4 regions of the Desulfosporomusa polytropa genome follow, and region 2 is predicted to be linked to each of the others. Evidence: riboswitches for the same ligand, from Rfam matches in the RefSeq annotation. Region 2 holds a riboswitch; each other region holds the start of a gene.
The links. A riboswitch is a leader RNA that binds a small molecule or an ion and turns the genes downstream of it on or off. The one in region 2 is predicted to bind cobalamin.

Region 1 (18,471 bases), 1.9 Mb from region 2:
GAACACAGCGACGCTGGCGGGTAAAGCTGCGTGCAGAGGTAAGTCCCTCGCCGGTCGGCCCTGCAATAGTAAAGGTCGTAAATCCCTCGCCGCCAACACCGATTCCAGCAAATGACGGAGCGTTTTTCACAAATATAGTAGTCTCAATCGCCTTAGCTAATCTAGTTAAGTTATCCACATTCTTGGAATGCATAATCGCCGTATGTCTGTTGCCATGTTCGACTTTGACAGCAAGCTCAATAGCTTCGTCAATGTCTTTTACCTGCACAATGGGCAGTACCGGCATCATCAATTCTTCAACAACAAATGGATGGTCAGCCGGCGCTTCACAAATGACGGCTTTAACACTATCAGGTACATTAATACCAATTTGGCTTAAAATGTACTTAGCATCTTTACCGACATACTTCTTATTAACTCCGTAGCTCTTTTTGGGTTTTTCGGTACAACCGGCAGCAACTAATTCTTCTTTTTCAGTCAAAATGACGTTAGCTAACTTGTCAATATCTTGACCGGAAATGAGATAAGCCCCATACCGCTGCATGTAGGATATCAACTTATCAGCTACACAGCCGACAACAATAACTTCTTTTTCAGCAATACATGGCAGGTTATTATCAAATGAACAACCGGCAATAATGTCCCTGGCCGCTTTTTCAATATCGGCAGTTTCATCAACAACGGCCGGCGGATTGCCGGCACCGGCACCAATAGCTTTTTTACCAGAAGACAAAACAGACTTTACTACACCAGGGCCGCCAGTAGCCACAAGCATGTTGATGTACGGATGTTTCATCATAACATTGGTTGCTTCCAGCGATGGTTCAACAACTGCGGTTAATAGATTGGCCGGACCACCAGCTTTAACAATGCCTTCATTTAGCTGTCTGATTACTGTTAGGGATGTATTTTTGGCAGTAGGATGAGGACTAAAGACAACCGCATTACCGGCTGCAATCATGCCAATCGCGTTACAAATAACGGTTGCTGCCGGGTTTGTTGTTGGTGTAATCGATCCAATGACGCCATAAGGTCCCATCTCAATCAATGTTAACCCTTTGTCACCAGACCATGCTTCAGTTGCAAGTCCTTCCGTACCTGGAGTCTTGTCAGCAACCAGATGATGTTTGATGATTTTATCAGTAACCCGGCCCATGCCAGATTCCTTGACGGCCATCTCAGCCCATATTTCTGCATTTTCACGGGCAACCTTACGCATAGCCTGGATGAGTTCTTCCCTTTGGGCAATAGACAATTTTTTTAACTGTTTATAAGCATCACGAGCTGCAACTATAGCCTCATCCATAGTTGCATAAATACCGCCATTATCGACAGTACCTGCTTTATATTCCTGAACCCTGGACATTACTTCTGCTGTAATTTTTGCAACTAAACTTTGATCAATTGTCATTCATTTTCCTCCTTCCGTCCTTACAGCCTTATCTTAAAAGGCTGCCAGACCGGCTTTGGCTACAGACATATCTTCCTCGACTGCTCCGCCGCTTACACCAATTCCGCCAACTAAAACACCGTTATCCCAGATGGGTATGCCGCCGCCGAATATGACCATGCGACAACCATCAGTAGTGTTGATTCCATATAGACTTTGCCCTGGCTGGGATACCGCTGCCGCCTGCTCGGTAGACATCTTAAGTGCAACTGCCGTATATGCTTTGTTCAAAGCGATAGAAACACTGGCCAGTAAAGCATTATCCATTCGTTCCTGAGCCACAAGGTTGCCGCCAGCATCCACTACGGCAATTACCATCGGTACATTAATTTCAATTGCCTTCTTTTCAGCTGCAGCAATCATTTTTTTCGCCTTTTCCAACATATCGTTCTTCCCCCCATCAACTTGTTGTGGTGTTCCTTGAAGAACTTGCATTACAATTTGGCTTACCTTCGTAATCAGATCTTCCTGCTCAACACACCTTGCCAGAACAAATAACAGATCAGATAGACGGTTTAAATACAGGGCCACAGGTGTATTCACAGTTTCTGTACGTCTAAGTCTGACAATACATCTTTCAGCGCGCCGGACAATAGTCCGCGCCAAATCAAGCGCAGCGCTTGTTTGTGTTTCCCCTGGCGTAACAAAATACTTTTGCGGAATCCGCTGCAGCTCCAGCTTGTCAATGATTTTCTCTAATCGCTCTACATGTTGGGGAGTAATGCGATACTCGCTAGTATCGGCTGCATTGTCGGTAGCCAAATCAGCATTCAATAAAATTAATTCCTTTTGAATCGCATGGATAATATCAATCGCCCATTGTTTGTCGGTCAGCGATTTTGCCAAGCCCATAGCGGCATTGGCTTCATCTACAGTACCGTAAGCGTTTACCCGGTCACTATCTTTAAATACCCGTTCTTTGCTCAGAAGACTGGTTTTTCCTTCATCACCTGTTTTGGTATACACTTTCATGGTACATTACTCCTCGAGTAAATCTTGTTTTATCCGATGACCAAGTTGCTCTAAGACTCCCGCTTCTGAGCGGGATTTAAGAGCACCTAAGTCCCTGGATAGGCTCGGCTAAGCTTCAGTTCGAGTTAACACTCTTCCTCAAGCAAGTCTCGCTTTATCTCGATACTATCAATAATTCCAACGATGGCTGCATCAACTGCCGAATGCGGATTGCCGGTCACGTGGCGCGCAGAACTGCCATCAACAACAAGTACGGTTTCACCTGTACCGGCGCCAATTGTGTCTACCGCTACGATAGGCTTACCTGGCGCACCAGTACCAAAGCGTGTTGGTTGAACAATGAGCAGTTTGCAGCCTGTTAAGCTGTCATCCTTAGGTGTAGCCACAAGTGTGCCAATTATTTTACCTACCCACATATTCACTCTTCCTTTCCTTCTGCTAGAGTGCGGTTCAATATCGCTTCCCAGGTCTACCTTACTCCCAAATGATATCTACATTACATTCTCTAGCAACATCGCGTGCCAGCGGAGTGATAATGGTACCTTGGGCAACACGAACGATCTTCTCCCCGCTCTGTGCAGCATGTCTAAGAAAAGCAGCATCCAGTACCTGTTTTTTAGCGGTTCTTGCCGTAGCAGCTGGCAGATCAACGCTAACTTCTTTGTTTAACACCTTTTGGGCCGCAGCCGCCAAATTTGTTACAGAAGTAAGTTCAATGCCATAGGTGGCAATTTTTTTTAGATTATTTTTCAGTGCTTCGTACAGCACCGGCGGTGTTTGATTCATATTTTTTTGTATCCGCCAACTATCCTGCGGATCAGCTGCATTTGCTGCCGCTATTACAGGTTTACCCAGCATCAACGCCTGCATTATCAACGTACACACCATGGTATCAGCTAGAGTATGCGCCAATTTTGCCGCTGTGTTTTGGGTTAATACCGGGACCAATACAATATCGGCCATACGCAAATAGTTACCTGGATAAGGGGATTGGGTAGTAATAACACGGACGTCATTACCCAGTTTCTCTTTTATCCATTTCTCCCCTACAATCGTTTCTGCTGTCAGCGAAAGCACAATAGTAAGTTCTACGCCGATATTCTGCAGAGCTCTAAGCTCCTCCAGGCTTGGTTCAAGTCCAATGCTGCCGCCCGTGAAAATAGCCAATGCCTTATGCCGTGAACCGGTCGTTTGCACAAGTTTTTCGCTCTGCGCTTGTTTGAGCCGACGCAATACCTCAGTGATAACTAACTCCACAAGTTTTTCATTGTCCACACTAGTTCTCCCCTATTTACACAGAGTGATCATATCGCCGTTTTTCAGAAATACGGCATTGGCTTCATCTGTGTCAATGTGAAATTCCAGTCGGAAATTAGGATTTACCCGTACTAAAACATCATCAAAACTTCCACCCCGGGAACCACTGACTTTAACAGTGACACGGTCACCGTCAGCTACATGAAACCGCTGTGCATCGGTTTGCTCCATGTGAATATGCCGGGTTGCACAAATGACGCCTTCGGCAAGATTAACCGCACCTTTAGGACCTACAACAACAATGCCGGGTGACCCTTGAATGTTACCAGAATCCCGCAAGGGTGGTGCTACTCCCAGAGCAAATCCGTCTGTCCGGGATATTTCAATTTGAGTTGATTTGCGTATCGGCCCTAGCACCCTTACGCCACGCATAACGCCTTTGGGACCTACCAAGGTAACAGTCTCCTTGGCAGCAAATTCATTAATTTGTTTTAAATCTTTATCCTTAGTAAGAGTATATCCACTACCAAATAAGGCTTCCATATGCTCGGCAGAGAGGTGGATGTGACGGTTGGATACACCAACTGGTATACCTTGCTCTGTCTTTGCCGACTGATTTAATTCAGGCATAGCAGCCAATACTTGACTTATAATCTGTTCGAGTAGTTTTTGTTCCATCAGCTCACCCCGTTTAATCCGATGACCAAGTTGCTATAACTTTTTCTAAGAAAGCGAGATTGCCACGCTGTTCCTCGCAAATGACCCAAATTACTTATGGGCATTGCGACGACGGCACCTGACGTGCCTAGTGTCGAACGTGGGACGCAAATGCTCGACTGAGGTACGACGCGTGGCGATCTCGCTTTTATTTTACTTATTCTGACTTGGGAAGAATCTTCTCAATATCTGTGTGAGGACGGGGAATAACGTGTACAGATATCAGTTCACCCACCCGTTGGGCAGCAGCTGCGCCACTGTCAGTAGCTGCTTTTACAGCACCAACATCACCGCGCACCATAACCGTGACTAATCCTGAACCAATTTTCTCATATCCAACCAAAGCTACGTTAGCGGCCTTTACCATCGCATCAGCAGCTTCAATAGCGCCAACTAACCCTTTGGTTTCAACCATTCCTAATGCCTCTCCGCGCATACTATTCATCCTCCTTGTTCTTATCATAATGAATGCAGGTGATTCTGGGATCGCCTTTTTTCCGTGGACATGCAGGATCTCCGCACAAGTTACAAACATCCGGCGGATTACTAGGCGCCTGATTTTCCGTTTCAGCCGGCGGCGCTTCCGCAGGTTCCGCGACTTGAATATTCGTATTTTCCTTAGCCGTATCAGCAGGCTCTGAGTCCGCTTTCACCTCAATTATAGTCTCAGCCGGAGCAGCCTCTTCCATCCTTGGCCGAATTTCTGTCAGCTTCGGGGCCGGCGTTTGTCCTACAGTCTCTTTACTAATGATAATTTGGCCCAGTTCATTGTGCGGACGCGGTATGACATGTTTGGCATATACTGTGTTTACTTTTGCAGCCGCTGCTGCGCCTGCATCAACAGCTGCTTTTACAGCGCCTACATCGCCGCTTAGTTTAATAACAACTAAACCACCGCCTTTGGCAAGCTCATAGCCAAGTAATTCCACGTTAGCTGCTTTCACGGCAGCATCAGCCGCTTCCATACCGGCTGCAAGACCTACTACCTCAATCAGGCCTAAGGCATTTTTGACCATGTATTCACCTCCCCATGGCCTTGAGCACTTTCCTGTAATACTTTCAGAATAATCTCGCGTACACTTTCGTAAAGCTGGGCCGTAGCATCTTCCGGAACCGCAGCTTCTTCCATTGGATTTTCTTTAAAAGGTAACCCTTTTACCAGCCTGGCGGCATTATAACCGAAATACCGCCACTCAGCTAAAGTACTTTGACCATCATGCACAAACAGCGGCTGGTTTTCAGGCAATTTTTGATAATGGATACACATGGCAGTTGGAGCAATACCTACGCCCACTCCAAGCAGCGAAACCTGCGCCCCCTTATAAGCAAGCGCTATGGCATCTGCCGAACCGCCGTCTACGAGCGAACAGGGTACGCCTTCTTCTTCCATTCCAGCTCGAAGTTCTCGCAGCTTAGCTTCGCATGCTGGATCGGGAGAGGTACAAATAATTATGCTGGGTCGATTTAGTGTTGTAGCTGACTGCATAAGCTCACGCCTCACTATCAAGATAAGACAGTACCAGACCTGTAGCAACAGCATTTCTAGGTCCCTCGCTGCCGCGTATATTACCACGTCCACAAACGATACCATATTCCGCTAAAGCATCTGTTACCATATCAGGTACTTCAAAGTCCATAGCTGAACCGCCGACTAATACGACAAATTCAATGTGCCGGATATTGCCAGTAGGCGCAACCCGCTTCAAGGAGCGGAGCGCATTGGTAACAAAAACACGTTTCTTGGCTTCCCGCCGTACATGCCGGATTCGATCAAGCGCATGGTCAACAGGTATCGGAACCATACCGTCATCTTTTAAAATAACTACCCTGGCAAATACATGTGGCGGCAAATGTTTATCATAAAACTTTACTGTACCATCTTCCAACCGGACATGAAATAAACTTTCAACCTTAGCCAAGGGATACTTCTTTATATCTTCTGCCAGGTCAAAATCATTGAGTCCCAGTTCGGAATTAATCAGCATGGTTACCATATCACCAGCCCCACCCAAATGAATGGAGTGGGTCTGACAGTCTCTGGTAATGATGGCAGCATCGGTAGAGCCACCGCCCATATCTAAAATGGCCAGCGGTGTATCTGTGCCTGGAGTGGTTAAGGCACCGCGAATTGCCATGTTGGCTTCAACACCAGCAATCACGACACTTACTCCCAGTTCTGCCTGAAGTTTGTTGGCGATCTGCTGCATAGGCAAGCGACTGGTCTTAACCATAGCAGCCAATGCTACCGCACCTTCCAGCGCAAATTCCCCGGCTAAACCGCCTTGTACTTTTTGCGGTACAAAGGTATCAACAGCTAATATGTCCTGGATTTTCATGTCAGCTAGCGGCTGGGTGGTAAGTTCAGCCATTACCTGCCGCACTCTTTCCAACATACCGTTCACATTAGTACCTGCTTCACCTTGTACATCAACAACCGGCTGCACTCGTTCCACGGCTTCCATGATAGCGGCTGCACCTGCTTCGACATCAATATCGGCTTTGCCCTTTTGCCCTACGATAGTAATGAAACCAGCTGGAATGGAGCGAGCTTTTACATCACCCTCAGGAGTACGGACAACAACGGCTGAGCGATTGCCAATCAAAGCTCTGGCAATGGGTACAACCATTTTCGTTTCTTCTGGTGTAAGATCAAATACAGTAGCAATTCCATAGGGATTAGATAAAGTCTTAATCGTCTGCCCAGCCTCAGCCACCTCAACAGCAGCCAGCATACCCACCGGAACTTTTTCGATTAAAGTAACTTCATCAACAACAGGTATTACCTGCTTCAACCGATTTGCGATAAGCACAGCGTCATCTTGCCGTGCTATCGCACCTTGTACGGCCACACCACGCTTCAGGGCAGAATTAATGCCACGCGCAGCATCTTCAAAATCAATGCCTTTCGGAATCAAACAGATAACTTTCGCCCCCGGTTGACTCCCGGCAAGCTGACTAAAGGTGATTGTCATGCCAACACCTAACCCAATTCCCCCGGGAGTAGATGGGTTATGCCCGATCATGGTGGATTCGGTGATAATGGTTTCCGTGATGGTTTCCATAGCCAAATCACCAATAACCGGCGTCGCTTCGTTAAGCCGTATTTGACCTATCTCGTTCAAGCTTAGTCCAGCAGTTCTTACCGCCTCTTGCAGCGCGATAATAATACCAGGTACATTAGCCAGTGTTCCTTTGATGCCTGTTGTCTTAATAATACTGCTGGCTACATATTTTTTTATTTGACCTGCTTCAATTTGGGCCAAACACACTTCAGTTGTGGAGTTTCCTATATCCACGCCTGCAATAATAGGCATGAAAATTCCCACCTTAATCCGCTCTGAGACGGTTCCGGCGCTCGTATACTTCTGCGGACTCTCTCACTAAAGCGGCATTAATTTTTGCGTTATATTTTACTTCCAGTTCTTCAGCAATAGCTAGTAATTCTGGTTTAGTGGAACGATAGGGACGCATTGCATTATAAATTTCCAGAACACGATCATCCGGAATAGCAACAATTTCAGCTGCACGACGCAGGTTATCGCCAAACTGGTATCTGCCTACGCCATCAGCAATCTCTGCCTGCATTCTAAGAGTTTCCGGGGTAATACGAACATCCTCGGATTTTACCTCGCCGCTCATAATCTTATCTAAGGTAATATCTGACAATGTTTTGCCTGTAGGAGTTCTTAACAGTTCGGGACGCTTGCTAGCTAGCGGATAGTCACGTTCAGGACAAAGGCCAGTTGATGCCGGAGCCTGACAGGTAGTTGCTTGGGAAGCGGGAGCACCAGCCATAGATTTTAATACCTCACGAACGATATCTTCTAACATTTTATTTTCTGACATTTATTTTCACCTCCGCCTAGTTAAAACTGCACATCAAGTTCGACCGGTTTAGCGCCGGGAACTACGTGCTCAGTTTCTTTAATATGAAGTACTGCTGCAATAGCCTGGTATTTAGGCCGGGCCATTTGGTCGTTTCTAGTTGGTACTGGGGTAGGGGATTGACCCTTCGCGTATTGAGCGGCATTTTTACCGATTTGCCGATAAGCCTCAAGATCGAGTAATGGGGATTGTGAGAACAATTCGAGATTGCTCAGCGGCGGCAAACCTTTTTGATGAATTACCGTAGTGCCTCTGGATTGGATACCAATAGAGATACCTGACCCACTAAGCTTGGTAGCGTCATGAGCAGCAAACGCTACGTCAGAGGTTCTGAGAACCCGGATTACTCTTGCATGCACGCCTTCTTCTTCAATGCCTGCAATCATTTCGCGGAGTACATCACTATGGGGTACATTTACGATAGTTTTATTCTGATATTTGCCAAAGGCCGGAGCCAAAGCTATGATAACTTCGTCTGATCGGGTACCTGGACGAGCTTCCCCTTTTTCCACGAGGGTCATGGGACGTCCGGTTGCTGCGGCCGCTGTTTTAGGAGCTCCAGGCTGCGCCATGCCGGCAAGAACCTGCCCTACTATTTCGCGAATCAATTGTTCGTTAATTTCCATTTCCATCCACCTTTCTCCTAAATCAAACGTCAAAATCAGACGGTTTTATTGCCTGGCGTATGTCTTTAATTTCATCCCAACGTTCTTTGCTGAGGCGATAGCCTGTTCCCGGCCCAGCGTAGTCGTTTTTGTTATTTACAGCGCTAATAACGTTAAGATTTTTATCGAGAATTGCTGAGGTATGGAGATAGTCGCCAGAAATACGTTGTTTAAGAACACCTAGTGCATTTTCAGCAACATCAGCAAAACCGGATTTGGCAAGGGCTTTTACGACATCTACACCAGTAATGCCACGTTTCATCATATCTTCGGCAGCCTTCAGGTCTTCAACAACATTCCGTTTAATGATTTCTTTGGTGCCATGGCAATAAGTAACAGCTTCCACTTCGGCATCAGTAATAGCCGGGAAACCAAACTCATTAAATACTGCCTGAATAGCTTTAGCCGCTTTACTACGGATAGCAATAACGTCTTCTTCAGATACCGGCTTGAGACCGCCATCAATCATAAGGTCGCGTTGGAGAATATTCCAGTCATCATAGTCATCAACATCCCAGTTGGAACCGGCAAACATGTTATCATAGTTCGGAGTTGCGCTGTAACCGGAACAAATAAAGTCAGTGCCTGGCAACATTTGCATCAGAGTTCGGGCGGTACGGCGAATATCGGAATGGGTAAAGGTTTGGTCATTACTTGAAGCAACTTCCAAGTCAAGCATTGCAGCTGTTAGGTTTTCACCAAGAATAGCGCGAATACCGGAAGGAACAGCGGCAGGTACGCCAACACAACTTACAGAACCGTTCTGGAGACCTTGGACCCCAGCGCCACGAGTCAGCATAATGCAGCGAACTTCCAGGTATAACATCGATTTGCCTTCAGCATAACCCATTTGTACTTCAGAACCAGTGCCGGAAGTAAAGCGCATTTTAAGACCGCGTGAAGCATATGCCGAGGCCAGGAAGGCTTTGGACCAAGGAGTGTCGTCACCATCTACGAATACGTTTTCAGTACCATATACCGAGATAGTTTCGGCATAAGCAGTGATGCCTCTCATGCCTAAGAGCAATTCGGTTGCTTCCTCAAGAGCGCATTGAGTAAGTACGCCACCACGACCTACTTGGGAACCTACTAATATGGACAAAGCATTAAACGGTGCATACCGAACAACAGCTACTGTTGTTTCCATTTCATCGAAACCGCGTAATGCTGCTTCAGCAGCATCGGCAGCAATGAGTGCTGGATTATCTTGCGGGTTAGTAACATGGCATTGATTTGAAGGAATCTTCCGGGCCCGCATTTTTTGCAAAGCCATCATCATTTCTACTACATTCATGGTGTTAAGTACAGCAACAATTTTTGCTGCCGTCAAGCCACGAATAATCTTAATAAGTTCATCCCGGGATACATTGACATCAACAAGCATTTTGGCAATTTCAACATCAGACATAGCCATTGCTTTATTAGCAATGCCAGTGTCAATAGCATAATCTGCGATAAATTGATCGATAAAGTCGAACTGGGCGCGAGGAATACCGTCCATTTCAACTACTTTACCGTTTTCAATCTTAATACTGGGTTTAGGATCGTTGGGGCTGCCCATAGCCATCAGGCCAACTTCCGGCCACTCGACTACGAAACCATCCTGATTTACAGGGCGGGCTTCCAACACCTCAAAACGTTTTGATCTCTTCATCTCAATTTCCCCCCTGTATTTTTAGATATATGGATTTGTCGTGGATGGAGCCGGACCAGCCATAGCTTCTAATACTTTTTTGCCTACTTCTCTAGCACTAATTACCGCTTGACGTACAGCACCGGAGTCACCAGTGATTTGAAGAATAACCTCGTTAGAGAAGGAAGTGCCACTAGCAGGGCTGGCATAACCGACAACTTCAACGCTGGCCGTTTTTACGGCGACATCAGACATTAAAACACCGATAGCAGCAGGTGCACCTACAATTAGGCCAAAGGATTTACCGATAGGTGCGCCAAAGGCTTTATTAATCGCATAGCTGGCGCGGGCCGTATATTGAAGCTCAAGATGACCGGCATCGTTACCATATACATCACCGAAAGTACGGTCAAGTTCTTTTAAAGCCACTTCTATGGCCCGACGAGCATCAGATACTTCTTCAGCCCCGAAAATAATCAGGCAACCATGACCTGCGCCACCTTTGGTATCACGGGCAAGCTCAATTGTTACGATTTCGGTATTGGTGGCTTTTACTGCTTCATCAGCAGCCATAATATGCGGGCCGGCGCCAGTACGGGCACCGAGAATACCGATAGAATGATACTTAGGATCAAGTTTCATTTTTTCATGTAACATAGGATCAACGTTGGCAATAACCAAACCTACCGTATCACCAATGGCAGTACCAACAAACTCGGTAATACCGGGGTTGCAGGCTGCCTTCACGGCTTCCTGGGCTGGAGCTGCCTGAGCTTCTGTCTCCATACGTTTCTTAATTTCATCCATGACCTTTTCGATCAACTGGTCTTGCATATAATTACACCTCCAAAATTATGGCTATTTAACTGTAGGAAGAATTTTCTCAACATCAGTATGCGGACGGGGAATTACATGAACAGATACTACCTCTCCCACATTTCTGGCAGCAGCAGCACCTGCATCAACCGCAGCTTTGACGGCGCCAACATCACCACGCACCATCACAGTAACTAAACCGGAACCAATTTTTTCATAACCTACTAAAATGACATTAGCTGATTTTACCATGGCATCAGCAGCCTCAACGGCTCCTACTAAACCTTTTGTTTCAATCATGCCTAACGCTTCGCTCATAATTACACCTCCTTTCGCATGAGATATTCTGTCAATTCAGCCAAACCTGCTCCGGTATACGCAGAAACACAAAAAAAAGGTTCTTTGATTCCTGCCTGTAAAAGACGGTTTTTGGCTTTTTCCTGGTCAGCCCCAGGGGCATCTATTTTTGTGACTACTCCTACTACCGGTCGCGGAAACATGGCAGTAAACCCGGGTGGGAGTGTGATACGACAATCTGTGGCATCCTGAACCATTAGAACTAACGTGGCCTCAGTAGCTGTCACGGCTAAAGCCGAGTAAAAACGCGGCATTTGCGCATATTCACCAGGTGTATCGATGGCTCCGTTAGTAAAACAGATGCTTGATGTTTTTTCAGCCTTGTTACAGTCATTATTAAGGGCATTAATTAATGATGTTTTTCCTGCACCTACAGGTCCGACCAACATAATCATATGCTGCTACGACCTTGTCAGCTTGGCGGTCGAAAAACCCAAACCCTCAGATAATAAGTTGACGACTTGCTTTAAAGCTGCCTCAACAGCCGAGACATTGCCGGTAATAACTACAGAACCAGTAAAGCGATCCATAAATCCAATTTGGACTGCTGCTGTTTTGGTTGCTGCGTCGGCTGCAATAATAGCTGCTTCACAAGGAGTAATTGTCAAGATACCAATGGCCCCCTTATCCACAATACCCAGTTTTTCGCACAGTTCTTTTTTGGGGTTGGCGATAAGATGCGCTAATGTTACCTGTTTACCAGGCACATATTCCTGTACTACTCTCGGCTTTTCTTGGAGCATGACCCCTACCTCACAATTCTGTTGTCTTTTTGACTCCTCTTAATAATTAGATTTTTTTGCAAGTTTACCTTGAGACGAACTTGCGTAACCACAGGACATATTTGCCTGTATTCCGGATAAACCACTCTTCAAGAAGCAGCTCTTATTTTCATCTCATGGTATTTCTTTGTGCTATCTTGGTGTTTTTGCGAATGAAAACAAAAAAAGACTGTTTCTCACAGTCTTTTTTGTATGTATTCAAGTTCTATATGATATTTATATTATGACAGTATTTTTTCGTTATATTCTAAAAATTTATTGCTACCCTTTTAAGACTTCAGAACTTAGTTTACTATTCTTAAGCTTTGTACGGTATTGATTGGGTGTAACCCCCACTTCCTGACGAAATACCCGGCAAAAATAACTGGCATCTTGGTAACCAGCTTCAGCAGCCACACGAACAACTGTCATTTCCGGCTTCTGCAGCATAAGTTTCGCTTTGTCAATTCTAACCTTAGTCAGAAACTCAACAAAGTTACAGCCCTGTTCTGCTTTAAAAATGCGGCTGAAGTAGTAGGGGCTTAAATGGACAGTTTGTGCAACTTCATCTAAAGAAATACTTTTATGGAAGTTTTCTGTTATATAAGCACAAGCCTTATTTATTAGTCTTACGTTCATACTGCTGCGGTTCTCTAGCATATTATCCATGAATTGATCCAGTGAATCCAGAATCCAGCACCGCACCTCTTCCCTGTCTGTGCAGCTTATCAAATGATTGATACAATTAAAATTGAGCAACGTTAATTTTTCGAGATTGGCCCCACCTTCTACAGCTGCTCTAGATAATACAATCAGTAGTTCCAATACACACGCCTTTACCGTCTCCATACTGGCTTTGGCTGTAAAGACTTCCTGTAAAAGCTGCCGCAAAATTTCCTTAGCTTGCTGCCGTTCACCACAGCGAACTTTATCTAGGAGATTGCGTTCATAATTAAAGGGATAGCGAAAGGAAGCAACGTTTAGGTGCGGCACATCATCAATATGGATAATTTGATTATCGCCTATATAAAATTTTTGTTGCTGTGCACTGACCGCTTCAAGGTATGATTTATGAATTTGCAGCGGGTCGTTATAATAACGGCCAATGCCAATTGTTAAGCTAATGCCTACTTGAATTATATCATCCCTGATTTTTCCGGCCAACTCCCGGACTTGCTGTTCGACTTGCCCTGGGTCGATATCACCTTCATAGCCGATAAAAATAATGATTTCATCGCCGCCAAAAGGTACCACCAGTATTTCTTTGCCAGCGATTTCGCAAACATGCTGATATACCTGCTGCTTAACCACCTGTTTTTCCAGTTCGGATGCCCTGCGGGTAAGCTGTTTAAAATTATCAATATTAGCTACCAAAATCACACCAGAATCAGCCTTGATCCCCAAGAAACCAGCCCGATCCCGAAAGTTGGTTAAATCAGTAACCTTGCCGGAAATCACGTCATGGATAAATGAATTCTTGATAAACGGCATAGCCTGATCGAGATTTTTTTTGAGTTCAACTTCTTCCTGCTCTTTGCACTTTCTCCGATGGATTTTTTCTACAACAGCCGTTAACGTCTGCAATAAGTCTTTAGGTCGCAGCGGCTTTAACAAATACTCTGCTGCACCCAATGAAAGAGCTTCTTTAGCATAGTTAAATTCATCAAAGGCCGTCAACATGATAATGGTTGTGTCAGGCAACGTTGCCCTGATGGCACGAGCCGCATCCAGCCCGCTAATCTCTGGCATACGAATGTCCATAAGCACAATGTCCGGTTTTTCAGCTGCAGTAATAGCTACAGCACTTCTGCCATCCCCGGTTTCAGCGATAATGCGCACTTCTGGACAATTACGTTCAATGATAAACCGTAAAGCCTGCCGTTCTAATTGTTCGTCGTCGGCAATCAACAGTGTATACATACATATGTCTCCCTATATAATTCACTACATACCTGCCACTTGCTGCGGTTCTGGTGTACTTAAATTAAAATCCGAAAGCTTTGCCATATTATACATAGTATAGGTCATGGTTTTAAGCATGGCAACCATCAATATCGCGCCAGTTCCCTCGCCCAACCCCATATTGGCCCTGATAGGTATATCATCAGCTAATATGTTGCCTAACAGCATCGCATAAGACATACCCGGCTCTTTGGACATATGCGAGGGTAACCCACAATGTTCTACCTTCTTATTAATCCTAGAAGCACAGGCAAAGGCGACGGCAGTAATAAAACCGTCGATGACAAAGGGGGTTTTGCGTTTTGCACACTCAATCATAGCCGCACATATAGCAACAATGTCCAGGCCCCCAACACAACGCAAAATATCTTCAATACTACGGAAGCTTTCCCGATGGCGTTCAACGCCTTTAGCTACTACAACACATTTTCTTTTAACAATCTCATTGACTGGTCCACTAGCGCCATACCCTACAACAAATTCAGGTAAGATTCCGGTCATGGCATGCAAAACGGCTGAGGAGGTAGTGGTATTGCCAATTCCCATTTCGCCAAAGGAAACTAAGTTTGCACCTTGCGTATCAATGGCATAGCCAGCCATCTCTTCCCCTACACGCCATGCCTGTTCAAATTCAGCCAGCGTCATGGCTTCCTCTTTCATAAAGTTTTTTGTACCAGCAACAACTCTGCGGTTAATACCTGCTATCTTTTTATTATTTATTCCGATATCAATGACAGAATAGGGCACATTATTGGCTTGACAAAAACAACTAATAGTAGCTCGCCCGTCTACCATATTTTGCGCCTGAAGGTAGGTGATTTCCTCTGGGCAAGTCGCCACTCCTTCTTCAATAACACCATTATCAGCAGCAAAAATCAAGTGATAGGGTTTGATTTCTGGATGCATCGTACCCCAAGCCAATAACATTTTTTTGAATATTTTCTCTAATAAGCCTAGGCTGTTTACTGGTTTTGCTGCACCATCAACTAAATTGTTTACTTTTGCCTGATAATTCACGTTTACGCCTCCAATTTTCATGTTTTGCGCCAATAATAAAATAAACCCTAGCCCAAAAGGGCCAGGGTTATGGTTTTCATAAATCCTGTCCTTCTGGTACTACCTCTGGCGCGGAGGTAAATAACAGCCAAAACAGGCAGGTCTCCTGGCTTACGGATCATAAGAATACCCTCGCCTTCCCGATTGCCGGTGGCATAATAAAAGTATTCTTCCCCGATTACAGTGGCGCGACCGCGTCGTTTAAGGATTTTTCAATCCTTCCGAGCTTCCCTATTCTCCTCTTAACTTACTAAGAGGCACCTGTATGGTGGAAATTTATTAAATTTTAATTTCTATATTTATCGTATTCTACAGGTAAACCTGTTCTCCTGTTAGCCTATGCACGATTCGCAAAATGTTGAAATATTTAGTCCAAAAAGTTCTATTTTATAGTTTTTACGTAAAACGAGATAGTTATCCCTTGTTATGATTTGTTGTTTTTTTGCTAACGTTTCTCGATTACGCCGCTATATCCTTGCACAAACTATAAAACAATGCTACTCTTTGGTGAACCGATGTATAAGGAGGCTATCGTCTTATGGAAAAGATCCATGAATATTTTATGACACCTATTAGCATCTTAGGTACAGGCTGTATGGAACGAATTGTCGCCTATATAAAACCAATGATGTTTAGAAAAGCTCTAATTGTCAGCGACAAAATTCTTGTCGATACTGGACTGATTGACAAACTTCTGAGCTTACTTACTACTGAGGGGATTTTTTATATCATATATAAGGACGTTTCGCCTAACCCAACAGTCGACCAAGTAAATTATGGTTTAAAATTACTTAGGGATAATGGCTGTGATTTCTTGATATCGTTTGGCGGCGGCTCCCCTCATGACTGCGCTAAAGCCATCGCTCTTTTAGCTACCAATGACGGTGAAATTGCCAACTACGAGGGCTTGAACCAATCCAAAAAACGAGCTGCACCGCTTATTGCCATAAATACGACAGCCGGAACAGGCAGTGAACTCACGCGGTTTTGCGTTATTACTGATGAGAAACGACACGTAAAAATGACCATTAACGATTGGCATGTTACCCCTATCATTGCGGTAAGCGACGCCGAACTCATGCTGGGCATGCCACCTGGTCTCACTGCAGCTACCGGCATGGATGCCTTAACCCATGCCATCGAAGCTTATGTATCGACAAATGCCAGTCCGGTAACTGATTGCAAAGCAGTAAAGGCGGTTGAGTTAATTGCCGGTAGCTTATGTACTGCCTATAACAATGGCAGCGACTTAAAATCTAGAGAAGCCATGGTTTTCGCGGAATACCTAGCTGGCATTGCCTTTAATAATGCCAGTCTTGGCTATGTACATGCTCTCGCTCACCAACTGGGCGGCTTTTACAATCTGCCCCATGGCCTGTGCAATGCTATTTTATTACCTGCTGTCATGAAATATAACCTGCCAGCCGCCATTACTAAATATGCTGATCTTGCCCGCGCTGCCGGAATCAATACTACCAACCAGTCATCAGAGGCAAGCGCCAACGAATTTGTCGCCCAAGTGCAGCAGCTTAATAAAGATTTGGGCCTGCCAGCCAGACTATCGGAACTACGAGGCTTTAAACCGGAAGACATACCTTTGTTGGCAGAAAATGCGCTTAAGGATGTCTGCTGCCAAACCAACCCCCGCCAGGGCTCACAACAAGATATCGAAGATATCTACCAATCAATTTTATAGGCTTAAAGAAAACCGCTAACGCGTTCCTTTGGCTTAAAGTTCAATCAATGGAATACGAAGAGAGGGGTTTTACTTTTGTCATTGCCACAAAAGTAACAAAAGGTCTAGGCCCAAAGCCTCCAAAAGCTGAAAAGCCAGGCGATATTCCTAAAATCCGTAAACTCGCTACGTGAACCGGTACCCCGATAATGGACACTATTATAAAGTCCGTATCGGGGTTTTTGTATGTTCATAGAACGAATAAATGTATATAATGAAATTATTAATTACCGGAGGCGGAATTTTAGTGAGTAATATATTCTATAGCGAATCGGATCAACACATCCTTCTGAGAAACCCCAATGTAGAGAAAGTAACTGACCGCTATATCTCGTATCATTCCGATTTTAAAATTAGAGCGGTCAAAGAATACTTATCTGGAAAGAAGCCTAGACAAATTTTTATTGACAATGGCTTCAATCTTCAACTAATAGGAGACGATAAACCATTTGTCTGTATCAAAAGATGGCGTATCATTTTCAAACAGCGTGGTGAGCAAGGTCTGAGAGAAGCGGGACGAAGTTCAAAAGGTATCCGTTTAACAGGCAGAGAGTCGTCCATTGAAGATAAGTTAAAAAAGGCCGAGGCCAAAATTTATTTTCTTGAGGCAGAAAATGAATTGTTAAAAAAGATACGGGAGAAAGAAAGAAGGCGTTAAATGCTGCAGAAAAGTTCCAAATCATATATCGAGTCATACGAAAGTATCCGAAGTATCGTATGATTAGTTACTTATGTGAGATAGCACAAGTTAGCCGTAGCGGGTTCTATGCCTGGCTGAAGGCAGCACCTAGTCGATACCAGAGAGAAGAGCATGACAGAAATGATTATAAACTGATTGAAGAAATATTTATTGCTACTAAAAGAAAGGGTGGCTGGCGCACGATAAAGATGAATCTAGAAAGAGAGTACGCAATTCTTATGAATCACAAGAAGATTTTGCGTATTATGCGAAGGTTCCAATTGGTTACGGTGGTGAGACGGAAGAATCCGTATCGAAAAATGGCAAAGGCAACTCAACCTCATAAAACGGTATGTAATCTGCTAAAGCGCAAGTTTGATCACCACGAGCCGCAAAAGGTCATGTTAACCGATATTACCTATCTATATTACGCCGAGGGGCGTAAGGCTTACTTATCGGTCATTAAAGACGGATCAACAAGAGAAATTTTGGCTTACCATCTATCGACTTCTCTCGAAATGGGTCT
Region 2 (5,999 bases):
GACATTTTCGGTTGTCGCATAATCATCAATAAAATGCCCCCGCAAGCCTAGTGTTGTACTAAACTTAGGATTAACAGCATAGGTATAGGACCCATATACAGCGAGACTATTGCGTAAAGCATTTTTACGAATAGCCGCAGCGTCAGTAGAAGGGTCATTATAATGCTCTTGCGCTAACGTAACTCCGGCAATCAAAGTGTCAAGGTCATTTCTCAACTGCCATGTTTTTTGAGTATCCCAATTTAGACCATACATGTTATATCGTTCACTAATAGCCCACTTTCCGGTTGAATAGGTATATTTATCACCAAATGAATATCTTTTGTTAAAAGATAGAACAGACTTAACATTATTGTTTTTATTATCATAGATTAGATTTAGATTATTACGTATATCATCATATTTATACAACATGTAGCTCGAACCGTTCACATTGAACCGCGGACGATTGGTTTGCAGATTGGTATAAGACCAGTTAAAGGTCAAGTCATCATTTAGCTGGGTTGTATAATAAAAACTGTCCTTAGTGCCTTTATATAAGCCATAAGGCTGAATTGCAGCATTAGTTGATTTATTAGTGATATTATCTCTTGAAGTCCTGTCAACCGCAGCAATATATTCTCGTTTGAGATAAATAGCGCTGTTACCAAGTTCTGAGCTTACAGACCAGTTTTTATTATAGTTGCCACCTGAGATACCCACAGTACTTTGCTGCTTGCTCCCCGGTTTTTTGGTGATAATGTTTACTACACCGGCTAACGCTTCCGATCCATATAGTGTAGAACCTGCGCCCTTAATAATTTCAATTTTCTCGACCGCTTCCAGTGGAATTCCACCAGACCCGTTATAATTCAATAAATTGATCGGGGCACCGTTGACCAAAACCAATGTTCCCTTATCAAGACCACGGACCATCGTTCTGCTGGGAGACATACCATAGTCAGTACCTGTCGGTCCATAGGACATGCTGTTAAAGCCAATGGTATGTTCTAACGCGTCAAAAACATTTACAGCGCCAGTTTCTTTTAGTTCTTGAGCAGTAATTACTGTTACTGACGCTGGTGTATCCAGATCTCTGGTTTCACTGCGTTGGGCCGTAACAACCACCGAATCTAATGTAAATTTATCTGTATCATCGGTTGTTGCCGCCCAAACACTACTTGCAGGAAAGTATACGCTGTTAGCAAGTAACATTCCTAAGCAAACCTTTTTCCATAAATTTGACTTGGCAAGATTTTTTTTCTTCAATGGAAAAACTCCTCTCAAAAATTTAATAAATTACCCTTTATCACTAACCTAACTTAACTATTGGTTGTGCATTCTTCGTAACAAATACAAAAAGTATGGAACTCCTAAAATTGCCGTCATAATGCCTACGCGTATTTCGGATGGACACAGCAATATCCGTCCCAGTGTATCGCAAATCAGTAAAAACATGCCGCCGGCCAATGCGCTAAAGGGTAACAGGATACGGTGATCCGGCCCCACAAGCATGCGAGCGATATGTGGAATTACCAAGCCAACAAACCCGATATTGCCACTGACACATACCGCCGTAGCCGTGGTCATGGAAGCAACTAGCAATAAAAGTACTCTAATGGGAACAATCGCCATCCCAACAGCTCTAGCCTCTGTTTCACCAAGGACGAGAGTGTTAAGCTGGCGTGCTAACAATAACAGCACGCTAATACCTATGCTAATAGGCCAAAAAGCTAGGTAAACATGCTCCCAACGCCTAAAGTCAAGACCACCAACCATCCAGAATAGATATTGCTGCATTTTTTGTTCGTTGATATAGGTTAAGATACCAGAATTTATTGCTCCTAAAATCATACTTACGGCAACGCCTGCCAACAAAAGTGCCATCACCGGAATCTTTCCTTGCCGTATTACCAGAAACACAGTAATACTGACAGCCACTATCGCACCGATAAAAGCGCAAAGCGGCATGTAAAAAAGATTCAAAAAGCCACTTCCTGAAGCAATGGCAATCATAGCACCGGTAGCCGCGCCACTTGATACACCGATAATACCCGGATCTGCTAAATAGTTTCCAAAAACACCTTGCATGACTGCACCAGAAACAGCCAGCGCCGCACCTACCAGGAGACCCACCAACGTTCGTGGCATACGTATTTGCCAAAGAATAGCTTGTTGCTCTAATGTAAAATCGTCCGCGCTGAATCCAGGCAGATACAGTTGGTAACCTACTACAGCAATAGTTCCAGTTAAGGAAATATCCACCTGTCCAAGAGTAAGAGATAAAATTATTACAAGAAAAAAGTATACCAACAATACAATAATTTTTCTCTGATTCCGTCTATATAGATTCCGCATGATGACCTTCTTTATGTAAAATTAAAAAAGCTCCGGATAGGCTGTTTTGGCAAACACCTCAATACTTTCAACAACATGCTGTGAGGCTACATAGCGATACCGGTCAGAAACAAGTTTTACTTGATTATTGCGGACTGCGGCAACATTCTCCAAAGCCGGGTCAGTAATAATTTGCTGCCGGTAGGTATCAACATCACTTCGTCTGTCATAATTCCATGTTGGTAACATAAATATATCAGGATTTACGGCAATAATTTGCTCTTTGGAAAGACGATTTTCTCCTTGATCTATCCCTTCCTGGAGAGCACCGTTACGCAAATGGGCATATCTAAATATATCTGCTAACAGATTATTTTTACTGCCGATAACACCGATAAAGTCAAAGGCCATACAACATTTGTTTTTATCTGGTGTAACTGGGGCTAGTTTTTTTTCAAGCTGTCGCAAGCGTTCCTCCATTTGGTCAATGATAATTTGACCTTTGGTCTCTTCGCCCACCACTTGAGCAATATTCCTTACTTTTTGTTTTACTTCTGCCACAGTTTTGGGGCTTTTGGAAATATATACAGGAATTCCAACTTCGCGCAGTGTTTGTACCGCTTCCGGGCGCAGGTTGGAGGCCGCTGCTATAATCAGATCTGGTTTGAGTGCAATGAGCGCTTCGGCATAGGGTACGGCCCTTTGGGTCACTTTGGCAGCTTGTTCAGAGGTAATAAAAGTTATTCCCGGGTCATCGGCCCAGCGGCTAAAAGCAAGGATTCTTTCCATTGTAACAAGCTCCACCAACATCTCATCTGAACTATACGCAAGCGACACGATACGTTTTGGCTTGTCTGCCAGCAGCATGGTATATCCACTATCATCTGTTACAACATAACCACCTTGGTAGTTTAACGGTTTGTCGCTAGCCTGTCTGACCGGGCAACCGGAAAGTAATAAACACAGCACACTAATACTGAACAAACACACTAACTTCTTCCTGCTTAGGCTGCTTGTTAGCCTCATTTATTCACCTAACACCTCCTTTCAGTAAATGATCTGTCTAAGTAAAAGACGCCGATCATAATCGACTCACAACTATTAAGGTGTTTATAAGAATGTTACTAAATAAGAAACTCCCGGCTACCATGGCAGCCGGGAGAATTTCTACAGCATAAAACCAAATAAAAGCTCCTGGTCTATGACCAGGAGTAAATTCAGCAAAGCAACATAGCTTACTTGGATTAACTCCAAGCAAAGCAGACGCAACTGTAATCTCCTCCCCATCACGCGTGGGTAAAACGGCGATCTTTAGACAGGCAGTTCTCCTGGCTCTGGATCATAGCTCGCCCAAACCTTCCCAAGATTTTCATCCCAGTGGTATTCCTCGGGTTTACTCCCCATTACAGTGGCGGGACCGCGCCGGTGTTACACCGGTCTTCCCTATTAAGCCCCTAAGGGCACCTGACTCAACTATATTCATCTGCAGCTAATTTTATCACTTTTTGCCAGGTAGTGTCAAATAACTTGTTGTAGGACTCACTTCCATTACAGCGGCTGAACTACGCCACCTTTCATAATCTGGTGCAACTTTCGCTGCTCAGAGCCCACTTCTTGAAATAGTTATTATGTAATTTTGGATAAAATTCCTTATTTCCCAGTATTTAGAAGAAATATTCCATACCGATGCGAATATTTCTTCCTGGGGAACTCCACCATTGTTCATTTGGGGTCGTACTCCAATTGTACCGAGCATTAGAATGCTCCGCATAGAATTTATCAAAGATATTATTCACTTTCACAAATGCTTTAATATCTTTGTTTACTTGATAATTCAAACCAATATCCCATAACCAGTAGGTAGTTGCCGGAAAGAAATTATCCACAGCATCAGCCGTTTGGGGGCCAAGTCTATCTATTATGCCTTTTCCTACAAGAGAAACATCCCATTTACCGGCAGTGTAATCAGCGCCAATATTCCATGCACCTTTCGGAACATATCCATCCACATTTGCCGCTCTTTGTGCTGTTGCATCTACATTTGTATGCACATACCCAACATAAGCACTCAGTGCCTTGGAAAATTGCTTCCGCAATTGAATATCCCAGCCATCTGACTTTTCGTCTCCAACATTTGTATACTTAGGCGCAACATAGCCGATCCTATCTTTAGAGTCCCGTTTAAAAACATGCGCTGAAGCAACAAAAGTATCATCAATTCTATGGTTAATACCAATTTCAGAAGTATGTCCGGTTTCCGGCTTAATATTAGGATTACCATATTTTACACTATATAAATTGGTTGGGGAAGGCGGAATAAAATACTCGCTATACCCTACATACATATTGGTTTTATTGTTAAATTTATATCCTAAGTTAACACTTGGAGTAGTGTGATTACCAAAGCCGGAGTTATCATCATAACGTACGCCGCCAGTTAATTTCCATTGATTGGTAATATTCCATTGATCTTGCAGATAAAGTGCGCGATTCGTTAATTTTTTGTCATTAAAAGAAATTACTTTGTCTTCAGTGAATTCAAATCCAGTTGTTAAGACATGAATATTTTTAAAGCTTTTTGTAAACTGATCAGAAATTCTTGTTGTTTTAACTTTTGTTGCATATAGGCTACCACTATCTTGCTGATATAAATCATCATACATATTAGTGCTAATTGAAAATTGATTGGTGGTACTGTCGTCAAAGCGAGTATTATAAATCAATTTTCCATTATAATTATCTGTTCTACCAGATTTAAATCGTTTATCCCACAAAGACATAAATTTATAATCAGCTTTATAAGTATCATATGTTAAGGTCAAATCTGATTTATCGCCAAACTCTTTTGTAAGTTTAAAGCTTGTCGTATCGGCATTCAAAGCTGTCGGTGTCGTAACTCCTTTGCCATCTTTAAAGTCGCCCAGCAAATTCTTTTGTGCAAAAACCCGCCAGGACCAGTCATCTTGACGGCCTTCATTCATAAATGAATAAGTTTCGGCACTGTAGCTTCCACCTTCCACCTTTAATTTAGATTTGTTTCCATCTACTTTTTTGGTAATAATATTGATAACCCCGCCTTTGGCGTCAGATCCGTACAAGGTAGAAGCAGAACCTTTCAACACTTCAATTCGTTCAATATTATCTAAGTTGTTAAACATGGTTGCAGAGAACTTTGCACCTGCGGAATTAACTTTTACACCATCAACTAAAACAACAACTTCTTCCGCACCATTAATTCTTAGTCCATTACTGCTATTATACCCAGCCAAACTGTAGTTGCTAATACTAACACCTGGCACTTCTCTCAATGCATCTGATAAATTTGTATAATGCTTTTTTTCTATGTCTTTACTTGTAATAACAGTAATATTGGCATTCGCATCAAATTCTTTTACTGGTGTTTTCGTTGCTGTTACGACCACTTCATCAAAAAAGTATTCTTTTGATTCTTCCGCGTGCACTGTACCACTCCAAACGAAACTTGCAGAAAGTGTAATTGCAGAAACCATTGCCAATGTCGCTTTTTTCTTTGAAATTTTTTTCATCAACATAACTCCCTTATTTTTATTTTCACTCTTTGCATTAATAAATATTAAAAAGCCTTTCTCAACGCTCGAGAAAGGCTTTTTAGTATTACCAATATGTTAAACTTGCCACTGATTCCATGACAAAATAAACATTGT
Region 3 (6,114 bases), 2.3 Mb from region 2:
CGGCTCGCAAAGGATGTCTTTGGTCTTCATCTTCGGATTGAAAGCCTGCGTCGGATCCTGAAACACCATCTGGATATGTCGCCGGCTCTGCCGCATACGCTCTCCCTTAAGCTGCGTAAGATCCTCGCCCCGGTAGCAGATCGCCCCGCTCGTCGGCGGATACAGCTGCAGGATCAGTTTTACAAGCGTGCTCTTGCCGCAGCCGCTTTCACCAACAACACCAAGTGTTTCTCCCTGATACAGCGACAGCGATACGTCATCGCAAGCTGTCAGCATGCGCCCGTCAGAGACCGGGAAACGCTTTACAACATGCTCGATTTCCAGAATTTTTTCCATTTCAGCCGACATATCTTTTCCCTCCGACCTGCGGTACGGCATCTAAAAGCTCTTTTGTATACGCCGACTGCGGCCGAGCGATAACATCATCCGTTCTGCCAGACTCTACGATTTTTCCTGCTTGCATGACGATCAGCTTATCCGACATATAGGCTGCCACACCGATATTATGTGTAACAATGACGATTGCCGTTTTATCCTTTTGGCAGATCTCCATCATTTCCTTTACCACTTGCGCCTGCGTCGTCACATCCAGGGCCGAGGTCGGCTCATCCGCCAGCAGCAGGCGCGGTTTAAAGAACATGGCCATGGCCACGCCGACCCGCTGGCGCATGCCGCCGCTCAGTTCAAACGGATAGCTCTTCATAATATTGTCCGGATTGGGCAAGTGCATCTTCCTGAGCATGTCCTCTGCTGCCTTGGCTGCTTCCCTTTTCGTCAGCGGCGAATGCTCGCGGATATACTCTACGAATTGGCTGCCGATACGCCGGATAGGGTCCAGCATATTGCCGCTGTCCTGAAAAACCATGGCAGCCTTTGTGCCACAGAGACGGCGCCACTCGGCAGACGTATTCTCCAATATATTTTTGCCTTCAAAGAGAATTATCCCGCCGCTCACACGGCCCTCATGTGGCAGGCAGCCAAGGATTGCGCGAATAACTGTTGTCTTGCCGCTGCCGCTTTCTCCCACAATCGCAAGGATCTCGCCTTCATCGAGCGACAAATTCACATTTCGGACGATTTCATATTCGGCGTAGGATACCGAAAGCTCCGATACCTCTAGTAACATCTCAGATCTCCTTCACGTGATGTTATTTTTTTGCCGGTCTAATCTTGTGGGTCAGCCAGTAATAATCGGACGGATACATCTTCGCGCCTTCGATCGAAGTTGCGCTGATGATGTTGGTTTCCGGATACCCCAGGAACAGAGCCGCGCCATCGTTCAGGATAAGCTGCTGAATATCAATGATGAGCTGGCGCCGTTTTTGTCGGTCGAACTCTGTGGAAAGCTGCGCAAACTTCGCATCCAGGGCAAGATTGCTGTAGCCGGAGCCGTTCTGCGGATTATCACCGTTGTTATTCGTTCGCCAGTACCAGTTTAAGAAAATTTCCGGATCGCCGGTATTGGCCGTTGTTATGTTCGAAATCAAAAGGCCATACTCGCCGTTAATCCCCATTTTATCAATCAAGTTATAGTCCACCGATTTGATTTTTACATCAAAACCAACCTTTTTCGCATCCGACTGTACGGCCTCCGCATAAATCGGCAGTTCCGCGCGGCTGTTGTACACTACAAAATCCACAGTAAGCTTCTTGCCGTCCTTTTCCAGTATGCCGTCGCCGTCCACATCCTTCCAGCCTGCTTCTGCCAAAAGCTGTTTAGCCTGCTCGACATTGTAGCTGTTCGGGTCCCTGAGCTGGTCGAAGCCGTAATCCATCGACGGCGGTACAGGGGCCTTGCCTTCGATAAAGGTTCCTTTCAAAATAACCTCATTATATACCTTTCTGTCGCAGGCGCTGATGAAAGCCGCGCGAACCTTCGGATCGCCCAGGACGCCCTTTTGATTAATCCGTGCCAGTACTGTGCGCAGCGAGGAAATTCTGTCGACATGGAACTTAGCAGTGTCGTTAAAGAGGTTTATGTCACCAGCTGCAATGTTAACCGCCATGTCCACCTCGCCGGACTGCAGCGCCATTGCCCGTGTGTTCGGATCGTCAATGGACGGGATTTCAACTGCTTCATAGGGCACTTCCCCGTCCCAGTAATAAAGGTTTTTTACCAGAACCGCTTTATCCTTGACGAAGGAATTACACATATAAGGACCGGTGCAAATGGGACCTTCCTTGGCAAAATTACGTCCCGCCTCAGCCGATACATCGACAATCAAAAAGAGCGGGTCGGCTAAGAATCCCGGCATATTCGGCTCCGGCTTTTCCGTACGGATCACAAGTGTTTGACCGTCAGCCGTCATGTCCTTATACTTAAAAAATGTCATTGCGCGTTTATTCTTGGCAAAGGCTCTTTCCAGCGAAGCCTTGACAGCTGCTGCATCCAGCGGTTTTCCGTTCGAGAATTTCACCCCGTCTCTGATCTTGAAGGTCCAGGTCATGTGGTCAGCACTGATCTGCCAGCTTTCAGCCAGCCAGGGTGTTACATTCATCTTCTCATCAAATTTTGTAAGGCTTTCCCCTATACCATAACGCATAACTACCCAGCCAAAATAATTTTCTGTCGGTTCCAGTGAATCTGCAAAATTTGTCACACCAATTCTCAGTGTCTTCTTGTCTGTTTCCTTTTTACTACTGCCGCCGCAGCCCGTCATAAAGACCGCTGCCATACAAATAGTAAGCAGCACGCAAATAATTTTCCCCAATTTTTTCATAAACCTCATCCCTTCCCATATGTTTATCTTAATCGCTGAGTCAAGACTCCCGCCTCTACAGGCGGCGTCAGTTCAGGTGGAGTAGACTCTCCACCTGAACCCCCGATGTTTCAGCTCTGCTGAAACGAGTTCACTCAGTTTGTCCGCTGTGGGTCCATGATGTCGCGCAGGCTGTCGCCCCAAAGGTTAAAAATTGCTACGACTATCAAGATCGCAGCCCCCGGATACAGCATCAGCCAGGGAGCCGTCTGGATATGCTGCCTTCCTTCATTGAGCATTAGGCCCCATTCCGGTGTCGGCGGCTGTGCACCAAAGCCCAAAAAGGACAAGCCTGCCAGTTCCATAATCATCGTACCGATATCCATGGCAGCCGTCACGACAATAGTCGGCAGGATATTCGGTAAAATATGGCGCCATAGAATATGTAGCGGTCTTGTCCCAGTGGTTACGGCCGCCGCGATAAAATCACGTTCGCGCTGCTTCAGCGTAAGGCTGCGTCCCAAGCGCGCATATTTAGTCCAGCTCACTGCCGCCAGCGCCAAAATCGTATTCAGTATATTGCCGCCCAGCATGCCGGCAATGGCAATAGCCAGCACGATACCCGGAAAGGCAAGCATCATATCCACCATACGCATAAGCACCGTATCCACCTTGCCGCCCGAGTAGCCTGAAACCACACCGACAGACGTTCCGACCCCCGCAATAATAACTACCAGCGACAGCGTCATCATCAGTGAGGTCTGCGTCCCGTAAAGAATGCGCGACAAGCAGTCGCGCCCGAGCTTATCCGTACCGAATAAATGCTCCGCCGACGGCGCCTGCAGCGACTGCCGCATCACCGCATCATATGGGTCATAAGGCGCCAACCATGGCGCGAATAGCGCAAAACCGGCAATCAACAGAACTAAAAACGTATACAGCCCGAACAAGAACTTGTCCTTTGTCAAAAACGTCACTCAGCGTCCTCCTTTCCGCAGCCGCGGATCAAGATAGGTATAGGAAATATCGACAAGCAGATTAATCCCCATATACAAAACAGCAATCCAGAGGACAAAGCCCTGTACTAAAGGATAATCACGCATCTCAATGGCGTGTACGGCCATCTTGCCGAGTCCCGGCCAGGAAAAGACCATCTCAATAACAGCCACGCCGCCCAACAGCCAGCCAATCGACAGTCCCAGCAACGTAATGAGCGGCAAACAGGCATTTGACAGCACATGCCGCCAGAGAATCTTCCGCATGGGAAATCCCCGCGAACGTGCACCAATGATATACTCCTGCCCCAGTTCCTCCAAAACCGCCGTACGCACCTGCCGCGTGTATTTGGCCGCCATCGCAATGGCCAGCGTAAGCGCTGGAAGCACCATCCGGTCCAGCGACACTACACCGCCTGCAACCGGAAAAAGCCTCAGCTTCAGCCCCAAAACATACAAGAGGATGAGTCCTACCCAAAAGCTCGGCATGGATACGCCTAAAAATGAAATTCCGCGGATCAGATAATCAACCGTGCGGTTTCTATACACGGCGGAAAGAATCCCGCAAGGTACTGAAATCAGGAGCATCATCACCAGAGCCGAGCCTGCTAGCACCAACGTTCCCGGCAGGCACTGCCAAAGGCGCTCAACTACCGGCATCTTCGCCGAGTACGACATACCCATATCCCCTTGCAAGACACCAGTAAACCAGCGGATATACTGTATATGAAAAGGCTGATCCAAGCCCAGCTGTACCCGCGTCTCCGCAATCGTTTCCTCCGAAACAATGGTATCGCCTACCTCCAGCAGCATCTCTACCGGATCTCCCGGCGACAGATACATCAGGCAAAATGTTAGAAAGCTCACACCGATAAGAGCAATCACCATTTGTACCAAGCGATGTACAATCTCTTTTCGATTCAAAGCACCATCTCCTCTAGTAAAAAATAAACTCCCTGCCATAAAAAGCAGGGAGTGATACAGCAAAGTGAAATAAAAAACTCCTGGTGTAAAACCAGGAGTGAATTCAGTAAAATACGCATATAGCACTTAACTGTAATCCCCTCCCCATACCACGTGGGTGAAAACGGTGATTGTCAGATAGGCAGTTCTCCTGGCTTCGGATCATGGCTTGCTTAAACCTTCCCAAGACTGTTGTCCCAGTGGTATACCTTAAGCTTGCTCCCCGTTACAGTGGCGGGACCGCGCCGGCTTTTAACCGGTCTTCCCTATTAAGCCCAAATGGGCACCTAACTCAATATATTCAGTTGTCTGTTAGAGAATATAATATTCTATATTTTTCCAACCATATCATTGGTCGACATAGAACGTCAATGATTATTTCACAACATTCACCATCAGGTAACTCACGCTTACAAAGCGAGGCTGGCGGCCAGCACCACCATTGCAAGATAGACGACAGTACCCACTACAGTAACAATAACTCCCAACTTGACGCCAAATATTGAAAGATTTGTTGGTAATACGCGAGATACAGCATCATATATATTATGAAAAAAGGACGCCACCAAAAGCGTAAAGATTATCTCCTCTGCCACCAGTGCACCGTTTTGTAGCAGCGTTCCGGCAACACCTATGGCCGCAATCATCGTAGGTATACCCGCCAAAATGACCAAAACTCCGGCTGCAGTCAAATTGACCTTGTGTAAAACAGGGGCAACACCTGACAGAATCCCGTTAATATTATCTGTATGCATAAACAGCGCGAAAACAAACGTAACCGGCACAAAAACTACAGCTATATCCCAAAATTGCCAAAAGGCCGTCCTAGCCGCAGCTACCAGATCGATCTTATCGGCTGTCGCACTGGAAAATGCCTGCTGATGTTCCGAATGGCTGGCGTCATCTTGTCGGAAGTTAATGCGATTCCATAAGATGCCAATTACTGTTACAAGAGTACTCATGCCAATGTTTATCGCCATAAATGCCATACCCAGTTTCCAGCCCAACCCGGCGATCAAAGCTGGACTGAAATAAAAGATAGTGAAATAGATGCCGGTAGGCAACGAACCCATCAGATAAACAGCAATGATGCCATTTTTATTTACAACAGCGTTACGCCCAAACTCTGCCAGCATAGCATTAGCCGCATACCTGTTCAGTAAACATAAAATAAAAAATGGGCCTAAAGCTTCCGGCAATTTACCCAGTGAAGTCATTGGCCGCAACACTTTGCTGAACCAATCGAAAAAACGTCCGTTTTTAAGAACAACCCCACAATAACAGCCTAAAAACATGGCCGGTAATGCAGTTTTCCACATTTTCAAAACATCTGCTAATGCTAATGAAATATCCATATTATTATTCCTGTCTTGTTAATATAAAATATTAAAACTCCTGACCGTTTATAGTCAGGAGTGATAACCAGTAAGCTAATATAAAGCTCCTGGCGGTTAGCC
Region 4 (2,333 bases), 100 kb from region 2:
CCTTAAACTATTAAAACTCCCAACCGTTTAAAGTTGGGAGTTTTAAACAGTAAATGAACCGTTCTTCCCTATTAAGCCCTTACGTCACCTATCTCAAATATATTTAATTTTCTTCTATAAAAAAATTGTGTCTAATTAATAACCGGAATGGCCGGACGCTCTTTGCTTCTTTCGATATAAGCCCCTGCAATAGCATCTTTTACATGTTGTACATAGATATCTTGAATGCCAACATTTTCACCGAGTCCATGAATATAAGTTTCTACCTTGAATCCAGCGGCGATCAACTGCGATTTAAAGGATTCCTTATCGTCACCAGCCATATCGTTGTTTGCATGATCACCTGCAACCAACATAATTGGCATTAAAGTAACTTTTTTAATTTTATTGTCTTTTAATTCCTTAATCACATTTTCAATGGTAGGATAACCCTCTACTGTAAATACAAAAACATTTTTTAAACCCGCATCCTGAATTTTCATTTGAAGGGCTGCATAGGCTGTATTAGAGGGATTTACGCCACCATGACCCATCAGGGCAATTGCTTCACCTTTTCCTAATTTAGGAAATTGAGTTTGCATTGCTTTAATGGCAATCAAATAATCATCCGGTTTTTCCCCCTCTTGTCCCGTATAGTACAGGACCGGGCGACCAACGGAAATTTTATCAAAGGATTTCTTATAATTGTCAACTACATGCATGAGCTTTGCATATTCATCCCCTGCTTCCATATGCAGCGGTTGAATAATAATTTCTTTATAGCCATCAGCTTTCAATTTATCAAGTGCCTGTTTTTCTGTATCGAAGTGCAATCCATCACGATCAGCTAATCGTTTAATAATAATACGAGAGGTAAAAGCGTGGCGAACTTCATAATCGGGGAAAGCAGCTTTAATTTTATCTTCAACCGCTTCTGTTGTAATTTTACGTGTATCTGCAAAAGTAGTGCCAAAACTTACAACCAAAATTGCTTTTTTCCCTGCTGCGGCTTCGGCAGCATAGGTTGTTTGTCCAATAGTAAGGACACCAAAACATACTGTCATCAAGAATAAAGTCATCATAAACCAAATGCTTCTTTTCAAAATTCTTCACTCCTTATTTAGTACAAGTTATTTAGTAGAAATTTACAGAGAACTTAATTCACCTCCCTATTTTCGTGAAATAATAAGTGAACTCGTTTCAGCAGAGCTGAAACATCGGGGGTTCAGGTGGAGAGTCTACTCCATCTGAACTGACGCCGCCTGTAGAGGCGGGAGTCTTGACTCAGCGATTAAGATAAACCTAACTCTTTCGTTATTTGATTTTATTTATATCATAATAGAATTGTAAAAAGTAAGGGCCAAAAATGACCCGCGCAAAAAAGCGCAATGTTCAAAAGGAATGTGGTTAAGAAAAATGGCATTAAATATTAAAACTCTCAACCGGTAAAAGTTGAGAGTTTTAAGCAGTAGAGTAAATACAAAACTCCTGGTGTACAAACCAGGAGTGAATTAGCTCAGAACGCCAAAAGCGCCTACTGTAATCCCCTCCCCATACCTCGTGGGTAACAAACGGTGATTGTCAAATAGGCAGTTCTCCTGACTCCGGATCTTTGCTTGCTTAAACCTTCCCAAGACTATCATCCCAGTGGTATATCTTAAGCTTGCTCCCCGTTACAGTGGCGGGACCGCGCCGGCATTTAACCGGTCTTCCCTATTAAGCCCTTAAGGCACCTATCTCGTACATATTCAGTTTTCTTCGATAAAATTAGCATAACACCGTAGGAAGCGATTGTCAATCCATAATATGCTTTCAATTTGAAACATTAGCAATATGTAAAACCATGGTACACATCCCCCTATTTTTACTTTTACCTGGGTCTGCAATCATTTAGGTCATAATAGAATTAAAAAAATAAGGGCCAAAAATGGCCCGCGCCAACGGCGCAATGTTCGAAAAGAGCGTTTGAGAAAAATGGCATTAAATATTAAAACTCTCAACCAGTAAAAGTTGGAAGTAATAACCAATACGTAGAAGCTAATAGTAACTAAGTCCCTGGATAAGTTCGGCTAAACTTCAGATAGGGTTACCCCCTACCTGAAGCTAAGACTCACTTTATATCATAATAGAATTGTAAAAAGAAAGGGTCAAACTGACCCGCGCCAACGGCGCAATGTTCAAAAGGAGCGTTTGAGAAAAATGGTACTAAATATTAAAACTCTCAACCGGTAAAAGTTGAGAGTAATAAACAGTAAAGCAAATAGAAAACTCCTGGCGTATAAACCAGGAGAAAATTAATCAGCTACGCTTTAAAAGCATTTACTGTAATCCCCTCCCCATACCTCGTGGGTAAC

Region 1: it holds a riboswitch for cobalamin, as region 2 does, so the genes downstream of both, ACZ449_RS17185 (nicotinate-nucleotide--dimethylbenzimidazole phosphoribosyltransferase) here and ACZ449_RS08435 (ABC transporter substrate-binding protein) in region 2, are expected to answer to the same signal.
Region 3: it holds a riboswitch for cobalamin, as region 2 does, so the genes downstream of both, nikB (nickel ABC transporter permease) here and ACZ449_RS08435 (ABC transporter substrate-binding protein) in region 2, are expected to answer to the same signal.
Region 4: it holds a riboswitch for cobalamin, as region 2 does, so the genes downstream of both, ACZ449_RS08090 (sirohydrochlorin cobaltochelatase) here and ACZ449_RS08435 (ABC transporter substrate-binding protein) in region 2, are expected to answer to the same signal.

What each region holds. Positions count from the first base shown of each region.
Region 1 covers NZ_AP042400.1:3,270,190-3,288,660, forward strand. Annotated here, with positions in the region: gene ACZ449_RS17100 (aldehyde dehydrogenase family protein) at 1-1,411, opposite strand, end outside; gene ACZ449_RS17105 (cob(I)yrinic acid a,c-diamide adenosyltransferase) at 1,445-2,422, opposite strand; gene ACZ449_RS17110 (EutN/CcmL family microcompartment protein) at 2,548-2,838, opposite strand; gene ACZ449_RS17115 (flavoprotein) at 2,897-3,697, opposite strand; gene pduL (phosphate propanoyltransferase) at 3,710-4,357, opposite strand; gene eutM (ethanolamine utilization microcompartment protein EutM) at 4,554-4,832, opposite strand; gene ACZ449_RS17130 (BMC domain-containing protein) at 4,834-5,412, opposite strand; gene ACZ449_RS17135 (glycerol dehydratase reactivase beta/small subunit family protein) at 5,394-5,882, opposite strand; gene ACZ449_RS17140 (diol dehydratase reactivase subunit alpha) at 5,887-7,710, opposite strand; gene ACZ449_RS17145 (diol dehydratase small subunit) at 7,724-8,242, opposite strand; gene ACZ449_RS17150 (propanediol/glycerol family dehydratase medium subunit) at 8,263-8,913, opposite strand; gene ACZ449_RS17155 (propanediol/glycerol family dehydratase large subunit) at 8,930-10,600, opposite strand; gene pduB (propanediol utilization microcompartment protein PduB) at 10,622-11,413, opposite strand; gene pduA (propanediol utilization microcompartment protein PduA) at 11,438-11,716, opposite strand; gene ACZ449_RS17170 (EutP/PduV family microcompartment system protein) at 11,716-12,147, opposite strand; gene eutS (ethanolamine utilization microcompartment protein EutS) at 12,154-12,495, opposite strand; gene ACZ449_RS17180 (response regulator transcription factor) at 12,796-14,433, opposite strand; gene ACZ449_RS17185 (nicotinate-nucleotide--dimethylbenzimidazole phosphoribosyltransferase) at 14,458-15,492, opposite strand; cobalamin riboswitch at 15,611-15,811, opposite strand; gene ACZ449_RS17190 (iron-containing alcohol dehydrogenase) at 16,070-17,227, shown strand; partial or broken gene ACZ449_RS17195 (IS3 family transposase) at 17,514-18,471, shown strand, end outside.
Region 2 covers NZ_AP042400.1:1,403,505-1,409,503, reverse strand. Annotated here, with positions in the region: gene ACZ449_RS08445 (TonB-dependent receptor plug domain-containing protein) at 1-1,248, opposite strand, end outside; gene ACZ449_RS08440 (FecCD family ABC transporter permease) at 1,306-2,337, opposite strand; gene ACZ449_RS08435 (ABC transporter substrate-binding protein) at 2,359-3,342, opposite strand; cobalamin riboswitch at 3,618-3,799, opposite strand; gene ACZ449_RS08430 (TonB-dependent receptor plug domain-containing protein) at 3,981-5,861, opposite strand.
Region 3 covers NZ_AP042400.1:4,772,994-4,779,107, reverse strand. Annotated here, with positions in the region: gene ACZ449_RS23995 (ABC transporter ATP-binding protein) at 1-348, opposite strand, end outside; gene ACZ449_RS23990 (ABC transporter ATP-binding protein) at 338-1,126, opposite strand; gene ACZ449_RS23985 (ABC transporter substrate-binding protein) at 1,149-2,720, opposite strand; gene nikC (nickel transporter permease) at 2,855-3,667, opposite strand; gene nikB (nickel ABC transporter permease) at 3,677-4,657, opposite strand; cobalamin riboswitch at 4,782-4,963, opposite strand; gene ACZ449_RS23970 (hypothetical protein) at 5,068-6,012, opposite strand.
Region 4 covers NZ_AP042400.1:1,304,807-1,307,139, reverse strand. Annotated here, with positions in the region: gene ACZ449_RS08090 (sirohydrochlorin cobaltochelatase) at 132-1,082, opposite strand; cobalamin riboswitch at 1,551-1,731, opposite strand.